2 regions of the Cytobacillus sp. FSL W7-1323 genome follow, and region 2 is predicted to be linked to the other one. Evidence: riboswitches for the same ligand, from Rfam matches in the RefSeq annotation. Region 2 holds a riboswitch; the other holds the start of a gene.
The links. A riboswitch is a leader RNA that binds a small molecule or an ion and turns the genes downstream of it on or off. The one in region 2 is predicted to bind lysine.
Positions count from the first base shown of each region.

Region 1: linked by a shared signal. The riboswitch ahead of MKX67_RS19270 (Na+/H+ antiporter NhaC family protein) and the one ahead of MKX67_RS16875 (aspartate kinase) in region 2 are both predicted to bind lysine.

Region 1 covers NZ_CP151998.1:3,791,293-3,798,841, reverse strand. The annotation lists gene MKX67_RS19285 (iron ABC transporter permease) at 1-1,613, shown strand, start outside; gene MKX67_RS19280 (DUF72 domain-containing protein) at 1,936-2,781, shown strand; gene MKX67_RS19275 (DUF1805 domain-containing protein) at 2,843-3,145, shown strand; lysine riboswitch at 3,270-3,454, shown strand; gene MKX67_RS19270 (Na+/H+ antiporter NhaC family protein) at 3,627-5,198, shown strand; gene MKX67_RS19265 (ABC transporter substrate-binding protein) at 5,677-6,864, shown strand; gene MKX67_RS19260 (branched-chain amino acid ABC transporter permease) at 7,106-7,549, shown strand, end outside.
Region 2 covers NZ_CP151998.1:3,340,252-3,347,800, reverse strand. The annotation lists gene MKX67_RS16895 (electron transfer flavoprotein subunit beta/FixA family protein) at 1-188, shown strand, start outside; gene MKX67_RS16890 (electron transfer flavoprotein subunit alpha/FixB family protein) at 228-1,205, shown strand; gene trxA (thioredoxin) at 1,436-1,753, shown strand; gene uvrC (excinuclease ABC subunit UvrC) at 1,896-3,668, shown strand; lysine riboswitch at 3,738-3,918, shown strand; gene MKX67_RS16875 (aspartate kinase) at 4,073-5,302, shown strand; gene MKX67_RS16870 (YslB family protein) at 5,400-5,876, opposite strand; gene MKX67_RS16865 (succinate dehydrogenase cytochrome b558 subunit) at 6,324-6,932, shown strand; gene sdhA (succinate dehydrogenase flavoprotein subunit) at 7,005-7,549, shown strand, end outside.

The DNA.
Region 1 (7,549 bases), 450 kb from region 2:
CAGCTTTAATTGTTAGTTTTTTAGTAGGTAGAGCATTGGATCCTATTAGAATCGCATTAACTGGATTGATAGTAACAATGTTGTTTTCTTCATTTACTAGTGCCCTGCAGCTTTTATATGAAAATGAAGTGTCCGGGTTATTTTTATGGGGAGCGGGAACATTGTTACAGCTTGATTGGAGTGGCGTTCAATTTGCTTTGCCATGGGTTCTCTTCACTCTTCTTTTTGCCTTTATAATAGGTCATCGTTTTGACGCTTTACTGTTGGGGGAAGATGTAGCTGTAGGATTAGGACAAAATGTGATGATAAGTAAATTAATAGGTTGGGGCATTGCAATTATATTAGCTGCTGTCTCTGTTACAGTAGTAGGCCCAATTGGCTTTGTTGGTATTATGGCTCCACATATTGTTCGTTTAATGGGATTTAGAAAGCATCGATCCATGCTAATAGGAAATATAGTGGTCGGTGCAGGCTTACTCATATGTGCTGACATCTTTGTTCGTATGATATCTAGTATGTCTGAGTTACCTGTAGGAGCAATGACGGCCATTATAGGAGCACCTTGGTTAGTCTATTTAGCCTTAAAGATAAGTAGGAAAACGAGAACTGCTGGAGGAGCATTAGAGGGGAAAGTGCGAATTAAGCATGTTAAAAGATTTTATGTCCTCATATCTCTCGCCGTTCTTGGATTAGTAGGGTTTAGCCTTTCGTTTGGGGGAACAAGTTTCACTAGTCTTTTAGAATTGCCAAGAGAATTGATGTATAATACCTTCGTTTGGGATTTTCGCTTGCCTCGAGTGGTTGTCAGCTTCGGAATTGGTATGATGATGGCGGCTAGCGGTTTAATGATGCAGACTGTTTTACGTAACCCACTTGCTGACGCTTCTGTTTTAGGTGTGACTTCAGGTGCAAGTGTAGTGGCGATGTTGGTTCTCATTGTTTTTCCACAAGCCCCCTTTGTCCTTATTCCAATTGGTGCATTAATTGGTGCACTTGTCACAATGGGAATTGTATTGTTTATTAGTGCGCGGAGCGGTTATCAACCGATGATTCTATTATTAATGGGTGTTGCTGTATCCGCGGTAGGTTCTGCTATTATACAGATTTTATTAGTACGTGCGAACCTTCATGCATCACAAGCTTTAACATGGCTTGCTGGTAGCACCTATGGGACAAGCTGGAGTGATCTAGTAATTGTGATGATAACATCGTTACTACTATTTCCGGTTATTCTCTATATGGCCAATACATTCGAGATCTTATCATTGAGTGATGAACTATCCATTGGTTTAGGTGTGAAAACAAGTAAAATGCGTATGTTTATGATTATACTAGCTGTTATGTTGTCAAGCATCAGTGTATCAGTGGTTGGAGCAATTGGGTTTATCGGTTTACTAGCTCCACATATTGCTAGACAACTGGTCGGTCCGAAGCTACTACAATTACTGCCATTAACCATAGTAATTGGCGGGATTTTACTTATTTCAGCTGATTTTCTTGGAAGAGTCGTTTTAGCTCCGAAAGAAATACCTGCTGGAATAATTGTTTCTTTAATTGGTGCACCATACTTACTTTATTTATTGAAAAAAACGAACAAAATCAAAGCGAGTTAACCTGTTTAATAAAAAATAATCTGAACAATGGTTCGGGTTATTTTTTTTCTTTTTAACTCATAGTAAAAAACGAATATTTGATTTATACCATTTCCATAAGTTACTTTTTCTATATGCTTATCCTTATTACTGTGTAAGGGTTCCTTTTTCGATACCGATGAACAATCACAAAATAAGAAAATGGGCCAATGAAATGTTCTAAGAATCTTCTTTTCTGTTTTGACTGATTCTTTTTCACTTATTTCATTGCCCTTCTTGTTTATGGTTATATCCTTTAGGTAAAATAATCAGTATGAAGATTATTGGTAGATGAGGTGATGGAATGATTAGGATTGGTTTAACTGGATGGGGAGATCATGACAGCCTATATACGGAGCGTATATCTAACCGAGATAAACTATTAGAATATGGCGCTCATTTTCCAACAGTTGAGGTAGACGCTTCCTTTTATGCCGTACAGCCAGAAAGGAACGGGGAAAAGTGGGTGAGGGAAACGCCTGCTTCATTTAAATTTGTTGTGAAAGCTTATCAGGGGATGACGGGGCATCAAAGGGGGGAGATTCCTTTTGAGACAAAGGAAGAAATGTTTGCTGCTTTTAAAGCGTCGCTTGCCCCTTATATAAGAGAAAATAAGTTAGCGATGGTCCTATTTCAATTTCCACCGTGGTTTAATTGTAAAAAGGAAAACGTGCAATATTTACGCTGGTGTAAACAGCAAATGGGAGAAATACCATGTGCTGTTGAATTTCGTCATCAGTCTTGGTATCAAGATGCGTTTATAGAAGGTACTTTAAATTTTATCAAGGAAGAGAAATGGATACATACCGTTTGTGATGAACCACAAGCAGGGGAGGGGTCTGTTCCAATTGTGATGCATACTTGCGGTAATCCAATTGTACTGGTCCGCTTGCACGGTCGTAATGTTCATGGATGGCAAAATAAAAATCAACCAAATTGGCGTGAAGTTCGCTATCTATACCGTTATAATCACCAGGAATTATTGGAGTGGGCAGAGCGATTAAAGCAATTACAAAAAGAGGCGAAGGAGGTCTATGTACTATTTAATAATAATTCTGGTGGTGACGCAGCGGATAATGCGAAGGGAATTCTAGAAATATTAGGAATTGAATATGAGGGATTAGCTCCAAAACAACTCGGTTTATTTTAACTAATGAGTACACCGAATCTCTACCTATAACATAAATTGTTAAAGGGAAGGGGGGACGGTCATGGTTGAATTAAAGCCTGTTATTTTGGATGGTCATACGTTTATGACTGTATCCGTTGAGCTGCCAAAAACTAATTTGTTAGTCGTATCAAATGATAAAGGATATATCATGTGTGGTGCATTAGACGTTGCGTTATTAAATGAAAAATTAAAAGATCGCCATGTCATTGCTGGTAGAGCAGTAGGGGTAAAAACGATTCAACAGCTAATAGATGCACCACTTGAATCAGTCACTTTTGCTGCAGAGGAATTAGGCATTAAAAAAGGGATGATCGGTAGAGAAGCGCTATTAAGAATGGTATAGGTTATAGTATCCTACTATATCTTAAAAATAATAAATTTATGAATATTTTAGGTTTTGATAGAGTTTTGCATAAATAATTATATTTTGATATAATGTATAACAATTGAATAATGCCTTATCAATCCGATGGGGTAGAGGCGCAAATCATCATTAGTAATCAATGTGAGGATGACAACAGTGAACTTTGATAAAAGGGAGATTTGCCGAAGCAAATAGGTACGTCAATATTTATTTGTTGGGGTTGCTCTTAATAGGAGTAACACTGTCATTATGGAGGTATATTAACCATAATGGGGAGCTACAGTCGTGATGGAGAATAACGTTACTTCTTGAAGGGTAATGATAGAATCTCTATCGTTACTCTTTTTTTATTATCAATTAAGGATCAAAGAAAAGTGGAGGATACCTTTCTCTGATCGTTAATTGATATGAGACGCATTCGTTCATGTCTATAGCTCCTATACTAATAGGAGGTCTTTTTATGACAGGTACATTTATTTCTGTGCTGCCACCTTTGGTAGCGATGCTTTTGGTTATACTAACAAAAAGGGTGATTCTCTCCCTTGGTTTAGGGGCGTTAACAGCAGCTATCATAATTGGAGGATATCAACCGCTAGATACGCTACAAATATTTTTCTCGTCGTTTATAGCACTTTTTATAACAGATGAAGGGTTAAATACTTGGAATATATTCATTCTATTATTCTTACTTATTCTTGGTAGCATTACTGCATTTATTTCACTATCGGGTGGTAGTCGTGCCTTTGGTGAATGGGCAATGAAGCGTGTGAAAACGAGAGTGGGTGCACAGTTATTAACCGTAGTTTTAGGTATGATTTTGTTTATAGATGATTATTTTAATGCGCTAACAGTTGGACAGGTATCTCGACCTGTTACCGATCGACAAAAAGTATCACGTGTAAAGCTTGCTTATTTAATTGATTCAACATCCGCACCTTTATGTGTTATTTCGCCTATATCAAGTTGGGGAGCATCAATTATCGCCTTAATTGGCTCGATTTTAGTGTCTCATAAAATAACTGATTATAGTGCTTTCTCTGCTTTCATGCAAATCATTCCGTTAAATTTTTATGTGTGGGCGGCAATCATAATGGTGTTTATCATTGTTGTTGGGCAAATTGACTTTGGTCCGATGAAGAAACATGAGAAACAAGCTATTGAACAAGGAATTCTATTTGATAAGAAGAAACAGTTGAAAGACGAAGTTCAAGAAGAATTACCTATTAGTACGAAAGGGACTGTTGATCATCTTGTTTGGCCAATCATTGTTTTATTTATTGGAACAGTGAGTATGATGGCTTGGACAGGCATTAATGGTGCAGAGGGGAATGTGTCGTTAGTATCCTTATTAGAAAACACAGATGTGGCCTTATCATTAATTGTCGGAGGATTATTGAGTTTAGCTGTTGCTTACGTACAATTTGCTCAAGTATTAAAGAAAGATGATAAACTAACGAGTAATTTTTATTTGAAAGCTACATGGGTTGGGATGAAATCTATGTTTGGATCAGTATTGATCTTAATTTTTGCCTGGTTACTCGGAGATTTGATTAGTCAACTAGGTACAGGGGAATACTTGGCTAGCGTTATTAATCAATCGAATCTGAGTCATGATTTTATCCCTGTTATCCTATTTATTATTGCGGCACTTATGGCATTTAGTACAGGTACATCTTGGGGATCATTTGGCATTCTTCTTCCAATAGCTGGTGATATTGCTGTAGCTACAGATATATCCCTGCTGATTCCTGCAATGGCAGCTGTACTTGGAGGGGCAGTATTCGGAGATCATGCTTCACCGATTTCTGATACTTCTATTTTATCCGCCACAGGTGCAGGGAGTAATTTGATTGACCATGTCATTACACAGTTTCCTTATGCCTTTACAGCAGCTGTTGCTGCGGCCATCTCTTATATCATTTTGGGTGTAAGTGGAAGTGTAATCATTGCATTAGCTGCTTTGATTGTTATGATGGCGGGGATTTTCCTTGTTGTTAAAATGTTCGGTACAAAAACCGAGAAGATGATATAATAGTTCTTTTGAACAATATAGGAAGGAGGAATGAACTCGTCGGTTCATTCCTCTTTTTCTATCCTACAAGTCTAAAATCACTACATAAGCAAAGTTATTTTACTTTATATAAAAGTAGCTAGTTATTTTAATTGCTAATTATTAACAATTAACTGAACTACATTATACCTATCTACTATTAATTATTTTATGAATATAATGATAGAGTTTTACAAACAAAACATAGTAAAGAGAAATCCTTTAACGCTCTAAACTATTAATAGATTTCTAAATATTAATATTATTCACAAAGATTGTTTTGACAGATGAATAAAATGATACTATACTATTTTTAGATTTATAGCAATTATCAGAAAAATATTACATTTTGGTTATTTTAGTCTACTTTTTTTGTGTGGTATCTTTTCTTGTGGGGTTTATATGGGGGATTTGAACCATGCTCTTAGTTGTTGGAATAATCAAAAAAAGGGGGATCATTATGTTATTTAAAAAGAGAATGACCGCTGTTCTTTTAGCTTCTACCATAGGAGCTGCAGGTTTCCTTGCTGGCTGTGGTAGTGATAGTGCAGGTGGTGGTGAGTCTGGTGATACTGTCAAGATAGGTGCCAACCTAGAACTTTCTGGTGCAGTTGCCTCATATGGTGAAGGAATTGCTGAAGGAATCGAATTGGCTGTGGATGAAATTAATAAAGATGGTGGAATCGACGGTAAAGAGATAGAAATTGTAAAAGTAGATAATAAATCGGATGCAGCAGAAGCAACCAATGCAGCTATTAAATTAACGGAAAATGATGATGTCGTAGCTATTATTGGGTCTGCTACAAGTGGTAACACAGTTGCTCAAGCACAAGTGGCTAATAATTCAGAGACGGTATTGCTTTCTCCTTCAGGTACGAGTCCAAATGTAACAGTGAATGATGATGGAAGCTTAAATGATTTTGTATTCCGTACCTCGTTTATTGATCCTTTCCAAGGAACAGTAGCAGCGAATTTTGCTGCCAATGAATTAGGAGTGAAAAATGTAGCTATCTATGCTGATAACGCAAGTGATTACGCAAAAGGTTTAGCAGCTTCCTTTAAAGAAACTTTCGAAGCAGCAGGTGGGAAAATAGTAGCCGAAGAATCGTATGTGGCGAAGGATACTGATTTCAGGTCCACACTTACAAGAATTAAATCAGCTAATCCCGAATTTATTTTTATCCCTGGTTATTATGAAGAAGTAGGACTTATTGTCAAACAAGGACGAGAAATGGGTATTGACGTACCGCTAATGGGTGCTGACGGTTGGGATTCACCAAAGCTAGTTGAATTAGCCGGAGGGGATTCCTTAAATAATACGTTTATAACAAACCATTATTCTTCGGGTGATCCAGACGAGACGATTCAATCCTTTGTAACAAAGTTTGGTGAAAAATATAATGGTTCATCACCAGATGCTTTTAATGCATTAGGTTATGACTCTGTATATATGTTGAAAGATGCCATGGAGCGTGCCGAAAGTACAAGTGATGCGAAGAAAATCAAAGATGCCTTAGCTGAGACGAAAGATTTAACTCTTGTAACGGGTATCATTTCAGTTGATGAAGATCATAACCCAATTAAATCAGCTACTGTATTGGAATATAAGGATGGGGAGCAAGTCTTCAAAACGAAAGTAAATCCTTAAAATGAGGCTGTATTAAAATGGGAGGAGCGAGTGGGCCTTCCATTTTTTTTATCAGATATGAAAGGGTAATTCCTGATGTGATAGCTAATAATCTCATAGTCCAAGATTGCTCAGGAGCAATGGTTTTTTGAAATTAGCGTGTCAATTATTACCTTATGAGGAGATATTCAGCATAGCGTTTTCGCTAGCTGTCACTCTCTATCTGAAGCTATTCGGGTTATTTGAAGAGGAGTGGGGATTCATGGATTGGATTCAACAGTTAGTAAATGGGATATCGTTAGGAAGTATTTATGCACTGATTGCTTTAGGCTATACAATGGTTTATGGAATTATCAAATTGATTAACTTTGCCCACGGTGAAGTATTTATGATTGGGGCGTTTGTTGGTTTTTATGCGATTGCTGGATGGGGGTTAGGATTCTTTCCTGCCTTAATTATTGCAATGGCTGTCTGTGCAGGGATGGGTATGTTAATTGAGCGAGTAGCATATCGAAGGTTGAGAGGTTCTACGCGAATTGCTGCCCTCATTACAGCGATAGGGATTTCTTTATTTATACAGTATTTATTTATTTACTTTAGAGGTGCACAACCAGAAGCTTATCCTGAAGTCATTAGCAATCAAACCTATAATATTTTGGGTGCACAAATCAGTAGTCAATCACTTATGATTTTAGGCACTTCGATT
Region 2 (7,549 bases):
AAAAACCTTTAGACGAAATTGAATTAGACGATCTTGATTTAGACGAAGATGATGTAGAAGCGAAAACAAAGACAATTGAAATTTCCCTACCACCGAAAAAAGAAGCTGGAAAAGTGCTTGAAGGTGAATTAGAGGATCAAGTAAAAGAATTAGTCAGTCTACTTCATAACGAAGCAAAAGTTGTCTAATAGTGAGCATAAAAGAATAAAAACGTTGGGGGTATAATAATGGCTAGAAAAGTTTTAGTATTAGGTGAAGTAAGAGAAGGTTCATTGCGAAATGTTTCTTTTGAAGCAGTTGCTGCAGCAAAAACATCTGCTGAAGGTGGAGAAGTTGTAGGTGTATTATTTGGTGATTCTGTAAGCGCTTTAGGAGCTGAATTCATTCAGTATGGAGCTGACCGAGTGGTAACAGTTGAGGATGAACTGTTAAAACAATATACATCTGACGGTTATTCTCAAGCCTTACTTGCCGTTATTGATCAAGAAGATCCTGAAGGAATTATTTTCGGACATACTGCTCAAGGTAAAGATCTTGCACCGAAGATTGCGGCAAAGTTAGAATCCGGTCTTATCTCTGATGTAACAGAGCTAGAAGTTGAGGGTGGTAACTTAGTCTTTACTCGTCCGATTTACTCTGGAAAAGCATTTGAAAAGAAAATTGTAACAGATGGACTTCTTTTCGCTACTATTCGTCCTAATAACATTGCACCACTTGAAAAAGATGAAAGTAGAAATGGAGATGTTTCATCTTTATCTGTAGAAGTTAAAAACTTGCGTCAAGTCATCAAGGAAGTTGTACGAAAAGCAACAGAAGGTGTAGACCTTTCTGAAGCGAAAGTCATTGTTGCTGGTGGACGCGGTGTGAAAAGTGAAGAAGGTTTCGAGCCGTTAAAAGAATTGGCAGATGTCCTTGGTGGTGCTGTTGGAGCTTCACGTGGCGCATGCGATGCAGACTACTGTGATTACTCACTTCAAATCGGCCAAACAGGTAAAGTAGTTACACCTGACCTTTATATCGCTTGCGGTATATCTGGTGCGATTCAACATTTAGCTGGGATGTCCAATTCAAAGATTATTGTTGCCATCAACAAAGATCCAGAAGCGAATATTTTTAAAGTAGCGGATTATGGTATTGTGGGCGACTTATTCGAAGTCCTTCCATTACTAACAAAAGAGTTTAAAGAATTACTTGTAAATGCATAATTTTCGTTTACATCTGATATGAGCGGGTAGAATTTTACTACTCGCTTCTTTACTATGTTGGCAAAAAGATTAATGTTGAATAATATAGACATTGAATCCTTTTTAAAGGTTCAGTATGATACAATAAAAAAATGGGTAATCTATACGAGCAAAATAATAGCATCCATTATTAATCGATGATATACTTTCGATAAGATTTTTTAGTTATTTATTAGGAGGATATAAATATTATGGCTATCACACATGCAACAGATCAAAACTTTACTGCTGAAACTGGTTCAGGTCTTGTACTTGCAGACTTCTGGGCACCATGGTGCGGACCTTGTAAAATGATTGGACCAGTTCTTGAGGAAATTGATGGAGAAATGGGAGATAAAGTAAAAATCGTTAAACTTGATGTTGACGATAACCAAGAAACTGCTGGTAAATTTGGAGTTATGAGCATCCCGACTCTCATCGTGTTTAAAGATGGTGCAGAAGTAGATAAAGTGGTTGGTTTCCAACCGAAAGAAGCATTAGTTGAATTGCTTCAAAAACATGGTGCATAAGAAGTACCATAAAACAAACCCCGGCTTCTACTTTTAGAAGATCGGGGTTTTTTTTACAGTACAAGTATGGCAAAATCAGTAAGAAGGGTATGGTTTCCTCCTGCAATGATATTCTTTTTAGGTATGGATGTGACAGCTAACTATGAATGATAATATAAAAAATAAATTACCTTTATTACCAGCTCAACCAGGTTGTTATTTAATGAAAGATCGCCAAGGGACAATTATTTATGTCGGTAAGGCGAAAGTGCTTCGTAATCGGGTTAAGTCCTATTTTACCGGTTCACATGATGGAAAGACATTAAGGCTTGTAAATGAAATTGACGATTTTGAATATATCGTGACCTCTTCCGATATGGAAGCGTTATTATTAGAGTTAAATTTAATTAAAAAGCATGATCCCAAATATAATGTCATGCTAAAGGATGATAAAAGTTATCCTTTTATTAAATTAACAAATGAAAGACATCCGAGATTAATTACCACGAGAAAAGTAAAAAAAGACAAAGGGAAATATTTTGGGCCATATCCAAATGTGCAGGCGGCCAATGAAACAAAAAGATTATTAGATCGCCTTTATCCTTTAAGAAAATGTAACACCTTACCAGATAGAGTTTGTCTATACTACCATATCGGACAATGTCTAGCTCCTTGTGTAAATGAAGTAAAATCTGACACATACAAACAAATGACAGATGAGATTACTCGTTTCTTAAATGGTGGTTATAAAGAAATCAAAAAAGAACTTTCAACGAAAATGGAAGAAGCGTCCGCAGCGCTAGAGTTTGAGAAAGCAAAGGATTTCAGAGATAAAATTATCCATATAGAAACGACGATGGAAAAACAAAAGATTACAATGACGGATTTTACTGACCGAGATGTGTTTGCTTATGCGGTTGATAAGGGTTGGATGTGTGTACAAGTATTTTTTATTAGGCAAGGGAAACTTATTGAAAGAGATGTATCTATGTTTCCAATCTATAATGAGCCTGAAGAAGAGATGCTCACCTATCTCGGCCGTTTTTATGAACAAGCTAATCATTTTAAACCAAAGGAAATTTACTTGCCAGACTCTGTTGATGTGACGATGGCTGAGCAGCTTTTGGATGTAAAAATATTTATTCCTCAAAGAGGGAGAAAAAAAGAACTAGTGAAACTTGCCTATAAAAATGCAAAGATTGCTTTAAAAGAAAAATTCTCGCTTATTGAACGTGATGAGAAAAGAACGGTGAATGCAATAGAAAGCTTAGGTGAGGAGCTAGGAATTTACACACCCTATCGCATTGAAGCTTTTGATAACTCCAATATCCAGGGTACCGATGCTGTCTCAGCAATGATTGTCTTTATCGATGGTAAGCCTGCAAAAAGGGAGTATCGGAAATATAAGATTAAGTCAGTTAAAGGACCAGATGATTATGAATCTATGAGGGAAGTGACGAGACGGAGATATAGCCGGGTTTTAAAAGAAGGGCTACCCCTACCTGATTTAATTATCATTGATGGTGGAAAAGGACATGTTGAAGTCGTTCGAGATGTGCTTGAGAATGAACTCGGTTTAGATATTCCACTAGCAGGATTAGTCAAAGATGATAAGCATAAAACATCTCAACTTCTTTATGGAAATCCATTAATGATCATTCCCCTCGCTCGAAATAGCCAGGAATTTTATTTATTACAACGTATTCAAGATGAAGTGCATCGATTTGCGATTACATTTCATAGACAAGTTCGTGGAAAGAGTGCATTTCAGTCACTTCTTGATGAAATTGATGGTATTGGGGAAAAAAGAAAAAAGCAGTTATTAAAAGATTTTGGTTCTGTAAAAAAAATGAAATCAGCTAGTGTAGAAGACCTTAGGGAATCTGGCTTACCATTAAAAGTTGCACAAGAACTTTATGAAAAGTTACATGAATAGACATTGTCTGAAAAAAACAAATATGGTATAGTGTTTTTAACTTTATATCAAATCACTTTTTAACTTGAAAGTGAAGGTAGAGGTGCGAGTTTCATTAGTAAAAGTTCCTTAGAAGATTGAGCTTCGTTTGAAGGACTTTGAAAGGGAATATTCGCCGAAGTGAAGAAAGACTCAATATTTTCTTCGCTGGTTCTGCATTGAATAAATGCAGGATTGTCAAGACTATCTGTCTTGGAGGGCTATCTCACTGTGTGTACGTAGATTGTTCATACGTTTGACTACACAGCAATGGGATGGGTTTCATCTCATTGCTTTTTTTTATGCCGAATATGGGTAGAAATGTGTTGGTTGTACATACAGGCGGCAGGGAATAAAAACGAATGACTTGAAAGTAGGGGAGAAAAGTGGGCTTAATTGTACAAAAATTTGGTGGAACCTCCGTAGGCTCGGTTGATCATATTCAAAATGTAGCCAACCGTGTCATTGAAGAAAAAAATAATGGTAATGATATCGTTGTTGTTGTGTCGGCTATGGGCAAAACGACTGATCAATTAGTTGGTATGGCAAAAGAATTATCACCCGCTCCGAGTAAGAGAGAAATGGATATGTTGTTATCTACAGGTGAGCAAGTTACGATCTCTTTATTAACAATTGCACTAAATTCAAAAGGTTATGAGGCAACTTCCTATACGGGCTGGCAAGCAGGGATTAAAACGGAATCAGTACATGGTGACGCAAGAATCACTGATATTGACACAAAACCTGTTTCACAAGAGTTAAAGAAAGGGAGAATTGTTATCGTAGCGGGTTTTCAAGGTTTAAGTGAGACTGGCCAAATAACGACATTAGGTCGGGGTGGCTCTGATACAACAGCCGTAGCTCTTGCAGCAGTATTAAAAGCGGACAAATGTGATATATACACCGATGTAACAGGTGTATTCACAACTGATCCACGCTATATAAAAAATGCAAGAAAGCTTCCATCTATCTCATACGATGAAATGCTTGAATTAGCTAATCTTGGTGCAGGCGTTCTACATCCAAGAGCAGTTGAGTTTGCAAAAAATTACAATGTAAAGCTTGAAGTACGTTCTAGTATGGAACGAGAAGAAGGTACAATTATAGAGGAGGTTGCGGAAATGGAAGAGAACTTAGTTGTTAGAGGGGTTGCTTTTGAAGATGATATTACAAGGGTATCTGTACTAGGGATTAAAGACCCTTTAATAAGCCTTTCATCCATCTTTTCACTCTTGGCGAAAGAACATATAAATGTTGATATTATTATACAAAGTATTACAGATGATAAATCATCAGGCTTATCTTTTTCAATTAAAAACCAAGATCTTACAGAGACTGTAAAAATACTAGAAAAAAATCGAGAAGCATTAAGTTATGATCAGATTGAATGGGAATCACAATTGGCGAAAATCTCGATTGTCGGTTCAGGAATGATTTCAAATCCTGGAGTAGCAGCTGAGATGTTTAATGTATTAGCTGCTAATAACATCGTTGTAAAGATGGTCAGTACATCTGAAATAAAGGTCTCGGCTGTGATCGACCAAGCGCATATGTTAAATGCTGCTCAAGCTTTACATCAAACGTTTAATTTAGCTGGGGATTTAATAAAAAATTAAATGAGCTAGCAGTAGTATAAGATAGGAAAATCCAAACACCATTTAAACGCCTTAAAAAGAATGATGTTTGGATTTTTTTTACTGTTGGGTATATTTATTAGGTGTGGATAAAGTCCTTTTTATCCCATTTGACTGTGAAGAGGACCTTTCCACCTTTTTTACGTGGGTGCTCGAATGTTTCGCAAATCACTTCTTTTTTCTGTTCGATTTGTTGAGCAATAAAACCAGCTTCTAATTGGAATGTTGCGTGAGCATTTTCTTTACAGCGCTTTTGAATGACTTCACTTGTTAACTCGTATTCGATTTCTTTTTTGTTTTCGAGGTTTTTCGTTAATTTTCCCCAACCAGCCTCGACAAAGAAGCTGAATAAGTCTTCTTCTGTTTGAAGAGGATATTTACGTGCTAGTCTCTTGCCTGCCCAGTATAAGATATCTGGTGCGTCTTTACCTAGTAAATCATGTAAAAGTTCTTCTCTAATTAATTCATAGCCAAAGGATGAAATCATTTCTTTGTTTGGTTCAATTGATTCTGCCATGTTTTCGGTTTGTTCTATTTGGGCTTCTTGAGATGGCATATTATGCTAAATCTCCCCTCTTTCATAAAGTCTAATATATACAATTTACTTGGAAAAAACGAATACGTACAGTGAAAAGGGAAAAATTTTTAGTTTGTAAAACTGGTGTAAATTATGGGAATAATCTTAACACTAATAATAATCTAATGTAAATGCATTTTTATGCGTAAAATATGAATATTATTGCGTGATTTAAGCTATTTTAATATACCGCCAAATAGGGTTGAAAAAACTATATCATTGGTTTTTTGAGTGAAACTAGAATAGAAAAAATTTTCGTAATATCGACAAAATCTGTATCCGTTTTCTTGACGCTAATGGGCGATGGGAGTAAAATGGACATGTCATATAAATGTTTTGAAAATGATTTGCATTTTCTTAGTGATGCGAAGGATTTGTTATGTACATATTCAGCGTGTCATGCTACAAATTCAAGGGGGTAAACTTATGGCGGGTAATCGAGAGTTTTTAAATCGCAGATTGCATTCATTACTTGGAGTTATACCTGTTGGGGTCTTTCTGATCCAACACTTAGTAGTGAACCATTTTGCAACTAGGGGAGAAGAGGCATTTAATAGCGCATCACATTTCATGGAAAGTCTTCCTTTTAGATATTTCCTAGAAATATTTATTATTTTCTTACCTTTGTTATATCATGCAATTTACGGTCTTTACATTGCGTTTACAGCAAAAAATAACACTTCAAGATTCGGATTTTTCCGAAACTGGATGTTCTTAGTTCAACGTGTAACCGGTGTAATTACATTGATTTTCATCGTTTGGCATGTTTGGGAGACTCGTATTGCAGCAATGTTCGGTGCCGAAGTAAATTATGATATGATGGCTGATATTTTGTCTAGCCCATTCATGTTAGCATTTTACATCGTTGGTGTATTATCTGCAATTTTCCACTTTGCAAATGGTTTATGGTCCTTCATGGTAAGCTGGGGAATTACAGTATCTCCTAGATCACAATTGATTTCAACTTATGTAACTTTAGTCATTTTTATCGCATTATCAATTGTAGGTATTCGTGCTATTTTTGCTTTCGTGTAATGAATACATACATTTTTCTATAATTTGTTCGGTTTTTTTTAGAGGTATTAGTATTAAGGGAGTGAGTCAGATATGGGTAAAGGAAAGGTTATTGTTGTCGGTGGCGGATTAGCCGGATTGATGGCAACTGTTAAAATTGCTGAAGCTGGCGGACAAGTAGAATTATTTTCTTTAGTGCCGGTTAAACGTTCTCACTCTGTTTGTGCCCAAGGTGGTATTAACGGAGCAGTAAATACAAAAGGTGAAGGGGATTCTCCTTGGATTCACTTTGATGATACAATTTATGGTGGTGACTTCTTAGCTAACCAACCTCCAGTTAAGGCAATGGCAGAAGCAGCACCTGGAATTATTCACTTATTCGACCGTATGGGTGTTATGTTCAACCGTACACCTGAAGGGTTATTAGATTTTAGACGCTTTGGCGGAACACAGCATCACCGTACTGCTTTTGCTGGTGCGACAACAGGTCAACAATTGCTTTATGCATTGGATGAGCAAGTGCGTCGTCACGAAGTAGCAGGGTTAGTAACAAAATATGAGGGTTGGGAGTTCTTGGGAACTGTCATTGATGATGACGGAGTTTGTCGCGGGGTAGTAGCGCAAAACCTACAAACAAT